DNA from 2 places in the Cellulosilyticum sp. genome. Region 1 is predicted to be linked to the other one. Evidence: a T-box and tRNA genes for the amino acid it is inferred to sense, from the RefSeq annotation. Region 1 holds a T-box; the other holds one or more tRNA genes.
The links. A T-box is a leader RNA that pairs with one kind of tRNA and senses whether it is charged. The one in region 1 lies ahead of thrS (threonine--tRNA ligase), so its partner is inferred to be a tRNA-Thr.
Positions count from the first base shown of each region.

Region 2: it encodes a tRNA-Thr, which carries the amino acid that the T-box ahead of thrS (threonine--tRNA ligase) is inferred to sense. The anticodon was not compared.

Region 1 is NZ_CEVXFV010000069.1:10,995-15,407, reverse strand. It holds gene thrS (threonine--tRNA ligase) at 1-1,895, shown strand, start outside; T-box leader at 2,206-2,473, shown strand; gene thrS (threonine--tRNA ligase) at 2,591-4,413, shown strand, end outside.
Region 2 is NZ_CEVXFV010000004.1:139,360-143,772, forward strand. It holds gene sdaAB (L-serine ammonia-lyase, iron-sulfur-dependent subunit beta) at 1-588, opposite strand, end outside; gene AC1VAQ_RS03255 (LytTR family DNA-binding domain-containing protein) at 683-1,039, opposite strand; gene AC1VAQ_RS03260 (lactate utilization protein) at 1,266-1,901, shown strand; tRNA gene AC1VAQ_RS03265 (tRNA-Thr) at 2,008-2,080, shown strand; gene AC1VAQ_RS03270 (GNAT family N-acetyltransferase) at 2,487-3,350, opposite strand; gene AC1VAQ_RS03275 (DUF2238 domain-containing protein) at 3,532-4,239, opposite strand.

The DNA.
Region 1 (4,413 bases):
TCTTAGAATGTGAAGCAGGTAGTAGTATATTAGAAGTGGCAGAAAAAATTAGTAGCGGTCTTGCAAGAAATGCTTGCGCAGGACTTGTAGATGGTGAAATGATGGACCTTCGCCATGAGCTAGATAAGGACTGTCACTTAGAAATTTTAACTTTTGCAGATAAAGATGGTAGATGGGCATTTAGACATACTGCTTCTCATATTCTAGCACAAGCTGTTAAGAGACTTTATCCTAGCGTGAAGCTTGCTATAGGACCAGCTATTGATGATGGGTTTTATTATGACTTTGATTTTGAACGTTCTTTTACAGAAGCAGATTTTGAAAAAATTGAAGCTGAGATGAAAAAAATCGTTAAAGAAAAGTTACCTATTGAACGTTTTGAATTACCAAGGGAAGAAGCTATTGCTAAGATGAAGGCTGCTGGGGAACCTTATAAGGTAGAACTTATTGAGGATTTACCAGAGGGAGAAACAATTTCTTTCTATAAACAAGGAGAATTTGTGGATCTTTGTGCAGGTCCACACCTTATGACTACTAAACCGGTTGAAGCCTTTAAGATTATGTCTGTAGCAGGTGCTTACTGGCGTGGCAGTGAAAAAAATAAGATGTTACAACGTTTATATGCTACAGCATTTCCCAAAAAAGCTGAGCTTCAAGAACATCTTGATAAAATAGAAGAAGCTAAGAAAAGAGACCACCGTAAACTTGGTAAGGAATTAGAACTTTTTGCCTTACTTGATGAGGGGCCAGGATTCCCATTTTTCTTGCCAAAGGGTATGATTCTTAAAAATACACTCATTGATTACTGGAGAGAAATTCATAAAAAGGCTGGTTATCAGGAAATTTCTACTCCTATTATTTTAAATAAAGAGTTATGGTTAAGAAGTGGTCACTGGGATCATTACCGTGAAAATATGTATACTACAGTTATTGATGATGAAGATTATGCCATCAAACCAATGAACTGTCCAGGAGGTATGCTTGTTTATAAGACTAAGATGCGTTCTTATAAGGATTTACCTCTTAGAATGGGAGAATTAGGACTTGTTCATCGTCATGAACTTTCAGGTGCGCTCCATGGATTAATGCGTGTGCGTAACTTCACACAAGATGATGCCCATATCTTTATGCTCCCTGAACAAATTAAAGATGAAATTAAAGGTGTCGTAAGACTTATTGATGAAGTTTATAAAACATTTGGTTTTAAATATAGTATTGAGCTTTCTACAATGCCAGAAGATCATGTAGGTAAAATTGAAGATTGGGAAATAGCTACAAATGGTCTCCGTGAAGCTATTGAAGAAATGGGTTATGATTACGAAGTCAATGTAGGGGATGGTGCTTTTTATGGTCCTAAATTAGACTTTAAACTAGAAGATAGTTTAGGCAGAACATGGCAATGTGGGACAATTCAACTTGACTTCCAGCTTCCAGAGCGCTTTGAATTAGAATACATTGGTGCAGATGGTGAAAAACATCGCCCAGTTATGATTCACCGTGTAGTCTTTGGCAGCATTGAACGTTTCATTGGTGTCATCACAGAACACTTTGCAGGAGCTTTCCCAACATGGCTTGCACCAGTTCAAGTAAAAGTATTACCAATCTCAGACAAACATGGCGACTATGCTAAAAAGGTGGCAGAGACTTTAGATGAAGCTGGTATTCGAGTGGAAACTGATGAACGTAGTGAAAAGATTGGTTACAAAATCAGAGAAGCAAGAAATATGCGTGTGCCATTCATCTTAGTAGTAGGTGCCAATGAAGAAGCTAATGGTACTGTAAGTGTACGTAGCCGCAGAGGCGAAGAGGGCGCAATGAAATTAGAAGACCTTGTAAGTCGTGTGAAAGACGAGATTACAACAAGATATAATTATCTATTAGATGAAAATAAATAGTCATCTATGAGATATAAGAAGAGCTACTAAGGATTTCTCGATAGAAATCCTTAGTAGCTCTTTTAAAAGTGAGTTAAATATATTTCTAACAGCGAAAGTAGATAAAGAAGTTTAATCGAGTAAAATAGAACGCTATAAGATTAAACAGAGAGAAGATACGGGGCATTATGGCGTTTCTAATATAGACGATGGCGTGAGTTTTTGGTTTGAAATAAAATAAAGGAGTTTTAAGTCAAATTTCCTAGAAATAGCAAATGAGATATATTGACATAAGCAAATAGATTGATTAGAATAAATACATTAAGAAAATACTAAAACAATGATGAGACGAGTAACTTATAAAGAACTTTTTCAGAGAGAAGATGCATTGGTGGGAGCATTTTTAAAGCTTGTAAGTGAAGACTACCTCGGAGTGATTGCAAAACAATTCGGTGACCCCGTTATCGTCAAATAAGCGAGTGACTTTTAACTGTTTAATTTAGAAATGAGTTTCTTCTATACAATAAGGGAATGGTTTCGAATTAAAAATAAAAGTAACAAGGGTGGAACCGCGGGAATAAATATGTCCCGTCCCTTTTAAATAAGATGATTATTTAAAAGGGACGGGATTTTTTGCGTTCTAAAATAATAATCATCATAAAAGACAATCATAATGATTAAAAAGTAATAATTTAAAATTTGAAAGGAGCATTATAATGATTAAAGTTACATTAAAAGATGGCAGCATTAGAGAATGTCAAAAAGGCATTACAGTACTTGGCGTTGCAGAAGAATTAAGCAGTGGACTTGCGAGAGCAGCTTGCGCTGGTAAAGTAAATGGAGAAATGGTAGACCTTAGAACAGAGCTTAATGAAGACTGTGACCTTGAAATCTTAACATTCAATGATAAAGAAGGTAAATGGGCATTCCGTCATACAGCAGCACATATTTTAGCACAAGCTGTAAAACGCGTATTCCCAGGAGTAAAACTTGCTATTGGGCCAGCTATCGAAGATGGTTTCTACTATGACTTCGATACAGAGAGACATTTCGTAGAAGCTGACTTTGAAAAAATCGAAGCTGAAATGAAAAAAATCATTAAAGAAAAATTACCTATCGAGCGTTTTGAACTTCCAAGAGAAGAAGCTATTAAGCTTATGGAAGAATTAGACGAACCATACAAAGTAGAACTTATCAAAGACTTACCAGAAGGTGAAGTTATTTCATTCTACAAACAAGGTGATTTCACAGATCTTTGTGCAGGTCCACACCTTATGAGCACAAAACCAGTAGAAGCATTCAAAATCTTAAATGCTGCGGGTGCTTACTGGAAAGGTAATGAAAAGAACAAAATGCTTGCACGTATCTACGCTACAGCATTCCCTAAAAAAGCAGAACTTGCTGCACATTTAGAAGCTTTAGAAGAAGCTAAAAAACGTGACCACAACAAACTTGGGCGTGAACTTAAACTTTTCACAACAGATGATAAAGTAGGACAAGGACTTCCACTTCTTATGCCAAAAGGAGCGCGTATCGTTCAAACACTTCAACGTTTTGTAGAAGATGAAGAAGAAAGAAGAGGCTATGTACTCACAAAAACTCCTCTTATGGCTAAGAGCGACCTTTACAAAATGTCAGGTCACTGGGATCACTACAAAGATGGTATGTTCGTACTTGGTGATGAAGAAACAGATAAAGAAGTATTTGCACTTCGCCCTATGACATGTCCATTCCAATTTACAGTATATAATGCTGAACAACACAGCTATAGAGATTTACCAATTCGTTATGGTGAAACATCTACATTATTTAGAAATGAATCATCAGGTGAAATGCATGGTCTTATCCGTGTGCGTCAGTTCACAATTTCTGAAGGACACCTTGTATGTACACCAGAACAACTTGAAGATGAATTCAGAGGTGTAATTGAACTTATTAACTACATGATGACTACATTTGGAATTCAAGATGATATTAGTTACAGATTCTCTAAATGGGATCCAAATAACACAGAAAAATACATTGATGATCCAGAAGCTTGGGAAAGAACAGAAGGTCTCATGAGAAATATCTTAGATCACCTTCAAATTAACTACGAAGAAGCTGTAGGTGAAGCTGCATTCTATGGTCCAAAACTTGATATTCAGTTCAAAAACGTACATGGTAAAGAAGATACAATTATCACAGTACAAATTGACTTTGCATTAGGTGAAAGACTTGGTATGACATACATTGATGCAGATGGTGAGAAAAAACATCCACTTATCATTCACCGTACATCTATCGGTTGCTACGAAAGAACACTTGCTATGCTTATTGAAAAATATGCTGGTCAATTCCCAGTATGGCTTGCACCAACAGCAGTTAAAGTACTTCCAATCTCTGATAAATATGCTGACTACGCAGAAGAAGTTGTTAAAGAATTCAAAAACCGTGGCATCTTAAAAGTAGAAGCAGACTATCGTACAGAAAAAATCGGATACAAAATCCGTGAAGCACGTATGGAAAGAGTACCTTACATCGTAGTAGTAGGTGCTGA
Region 2 (4,413 bases), on a different contig from region 1:
TGCCTCAATAATGGTAGAGGCTAGTTTCCCTTTATCTTCACGATAAGCACGAAGATAAGCAATATTGATATTATATTCACTCAGACATTTTGTAATATAGGCCATAACACCTGGCATATCTTCATGTACAATGAATAAGGTATAATACTCTCCCGAAAAGAAGACTTCCATACCATTTACTTTATCAATACTAATACTGCCACCGCCTATAGATGAACCCATAATACTCAGACGATTGCCCTTTTTATCCTCCATGATGATTTCCACCGTATTAGGGTGCTTATAATGATGATCCTCCGTTATAATAAACTCATAATTAAGCCCAGTCTCCTTAGCAATCTGAAAAGCTTCTTTAATGCGTTCATCTTCTTGGTCCATGCCCAATATACCGGCAAGTAGCGCCCTATCAGTACCATGTCCTCGATAAGTTTTTGCAAAAGAACCAAAAAGTACAAAGGTTACTTTACAAATTTCACTAGGCCCTAGCTTCTTAGCAACTCTAGCAATTTTTAATGCACCTGCCGTATGTGAGCTAGAAGGCCCTATCATATTGGGTCCTATAATTTCAAATACACTTAATTCTTTCATATTCTGTTAACCTCTTGCTGTCTAATGATTTCTTAAGTGATATTATGCCCATTATGTATCAACTCAACACATCCTTTTATCTTTTTATCATTTCTCAATAAGCACCAACTATATCTAATGCTTTTATTTTTTCTTTCATCTCTAACATTTTATAACGACTAATAGAGAGCTTCTCTCCATTTTCCATTATAAGTGTAATACCACCTATACTCTTGATATAACAAATATTTACTATACATGCTCGATGGATGCTTACAAATTCAGGCTCCTTTAAAATATCCTCTAAATCTTTAAAACGTACAATCTTTGTTTTAAAAACACCATTAATCGTGTGTAAATAAACATGTCTGTCACTATAAGAAAAATACATAATTTCTTTTGCACTGACACTTACACGTCCTACTGTTGTACGAAAACTATAAGTACTATTTTCATCGCTAAAATTTAACATTTCCATCACCCCAATAATATTTTATAAAGCTTTAAAATGAATTACAATATGCGATTATGCGCTTATTTTTTACTTACCCTCTTAAAAGATAAAAAAAAAATGATTTCGTGTAATATTTTGACTCAATCCATGAAATTCTTGCTATTTTATCCTATTTCTCTTCTTAAATATGCTACAATGTTAAGGATACTATTTTAACTTTTTTCACTTAAAAGGAGGTTTTCATATGGAAAATCAAAAACATTTTTACATGAAGCTTGCTGAAAATGTTATTGCCCAAATGGCTAAACGTAATATTGAAGGCTATTATGTGAATACAAAAGAAGAAGCAACAATGAAGGCTCTCTCCTTCCTTAAAGAAGGTATGACAATTACTTGGGGTGGTTCAATGACCCTTAGCCAAATTGGTTTACTAGATGCTCTTGAAAAAAAAGGCTGTTACAATTTATTAGACCGTAGTAAAGTTTCATCAAATGAAATACCTGAAATATACCGCCAAGCTTTTTCGGCTGATACATATCTTATGAGTAGCAATGCCATTACACATTCAGGTGAATTAGTGAATATTGATGGTACAGGTAATCGCGTTGCCGCACTTATTTATGGCCCTAAACAAGTTATTATTATTGCAGGTATGAATAAAATAGTAACAGATGAAGCTGCTGCTCTTGATCGCATTCATAATGTTACTGCACCAATTAATGCCATTAGACTTAATAAAAAGACCCCTTGTGCACTAACTGGTAAATGTCATAATTGCCTTTCTCCTGATTGTATCTGTATGCAAACAGTTGTCACAAGAAATAGCCGTGACAAAGGCCGCATAAAAGTTATCTTAGTTGGAGAATCTTTAGGCTATTAATAATCTGACTATTTTTTTATTTTAAAAATAGGTAGGTAAATGTTGACAAAATATACGGCACATGATATCCTATAAAAGCGTTCAATAGTAATAAACAGAACGCTTTGCTCTCGTGGCTCAGTAGGTAGAGCGTCGCCTTGGTAAGGCGGAGGTCGGCGGTTCAAGTCCGCTCGGGAGCTTACAAAAGACTTACGCTTAGCATAAGTCTTTTTTTGTTTATAAGTAATTGTGAATTTCTCTCCATTTTACGGACTGTACTTTATACATAATCATTATTCTTCTCTCCTTTTTTCTTAGTTCAATTTAAGTTGCCCTGACATCTGTTTTTTCTCTGTTTCTACTAGAGCTACATACTTCTTCAAAGTGTTTCTACTTATGTTATGCTTCTGCATTAAATCAACTTATTTGATACTTCTATTACTTAAATACTTTTCAATGTCAGCTTTTAATTCATCATTCATTTTATCTAATTGACCAGGCTTTCTACTACTCTATATATCAATATATTTTAACGAATATTTAGCTTTATTGATTTCAAAATAAAAAAGGTATTATAGCAGTTCCCCTGTACAATACCTCTTATCCTTATGCTTCTATTATAATTGGAAATAAGTTTTCTTCTTCAATGTTAGTTTCTTTAACAAAGAGTAGGTTATCCCCTATCTCTTCTACAATTTTGCCAATGCCTTTATACTCTATTTTATTATTTAATTTCACCTTATTAAATTTATAAAGTGCTTTAAATCCTGCAACGATTTCATCTAAAGCAACATCTTGTTCCTTTATAATATCTATCATTTCTAACTCATCTTCGTTCAAGCGTGCAATAATATATGTATCATTTTGTTCAAAGTAATATAAATTACCTTCTTCCTTTGTCATATAATCAAAGCATCTTCTTGCAAAATCATTCTTACTTTGTATTTCATCGCCAAGGATCCTATAACTAGTCATGCAACCCATTATTGTTGCAGCTATTTCATCCTTTGAAATGATCTCAGGTGCTATCCCTTCTTGAATACCTTCCGTTTGAATATAATGTTTAACTTCCTCAATATGCTTAAAGCCAAATCTAGGATAAAAAGGTATCACTGCTTCATCTGCACTTAAGTAAATAAGATCTACCTTATCTTTATACTCTTCACTAATCTGATAAATGAGCCTTTCAATTAAATGTTTGTAATGGTACTGAGGGTGTAATATTATATGTTCTAGCCTAATTGCAGACTTTAACTGCCCTTTATATAAAACATCTTGTTTATAAACTGATACATTTGCTATAATCTGTGTACCATCTGTAAAAGAATACGGAATATACTGTTCTTGCCAATATCCCTGTGCATACCATGTCTCTAATGAAACACCTCGGTTTAATTGCAATAAGGAATTTAAACTACTACGATTTTTCTCATCATCTTTGTAATTCTTAAGAAAGGTAACACGCTCCATATCTTTCCCTCCATTTATTTGTTTACTTTTTATATATTATACAATAAAATTATTTGCAATACTCTATTTTTAATAATATTGTTATTTTAAATATATTTAAACAATTTTAAAATTGTGAACAATTAACATAAAGAAAGGTCTATAAAAAACATTTTTGTGTGTTTTTTATAGACCTTTTTCTCTAGTTGCGTATCGCCACTAAAAGTTTTTCAATCCAACCCTTTTTATATTTTAATGAAATATAACCAATACAGCTCATCGCAAGCGCACCTACAATATCTACAATTAAATCCTTCATTGTATCGACTAGTGCTGCTCTTCCTACTAAGTCAGCACCACCTTCTAAAGCAAACTTCTGCATATTAAGACCTAGTAAGCCATCAAATGTAAATTCATAAATTTCCCACAGCACACCCATCGTTGTTGCAAAACAAAAGGCACAAAGTGCTACAAACATTGGACTTAACTGAACAGGTATTTTCTCTTCATTATTTAATAGACTTACAAAAGAAAACCCTAATGCCCCTAGCATTGCACCGCTAAAGGTATGTAATATTGTATCCCAATGTGGTACAACATAATAAAAGCTTTTTACCTCACCTAAATATATCGCACCATATAAAAACAGTGTATATAAAAGTAACATATTCGTTGGAATTTGTAATTTAAATTTCTTTGTTAATACCCCTGGCATAATCATAGCAATGACACCTAATATACATTGTACAAGCATAAGAACATATTCACTTTTAGGACGACCAAATACCCCTTCTGTTGCATCTCCTAATACTGGTGCTAATACAATCCCTATAATTAAAAAGATTGCTGAACCTACTAACGATATCATTACAAATAAACTAATCCACTTTTGCCAATTTATTTTCCTCATGCACTACTCCTTCATCACTTATTAAATTCTGTTAAGACCTGTCCTTATACTTTATCATCTTTCTTATTTATCCTTCAAGTTATTTTTTAATTTATGTAATGCCATAATTTAACAGGTCTAAAAAACATAAAACTATGCAAACGTCTTGAAACCTTGCATAGTTTTGTGTAATCT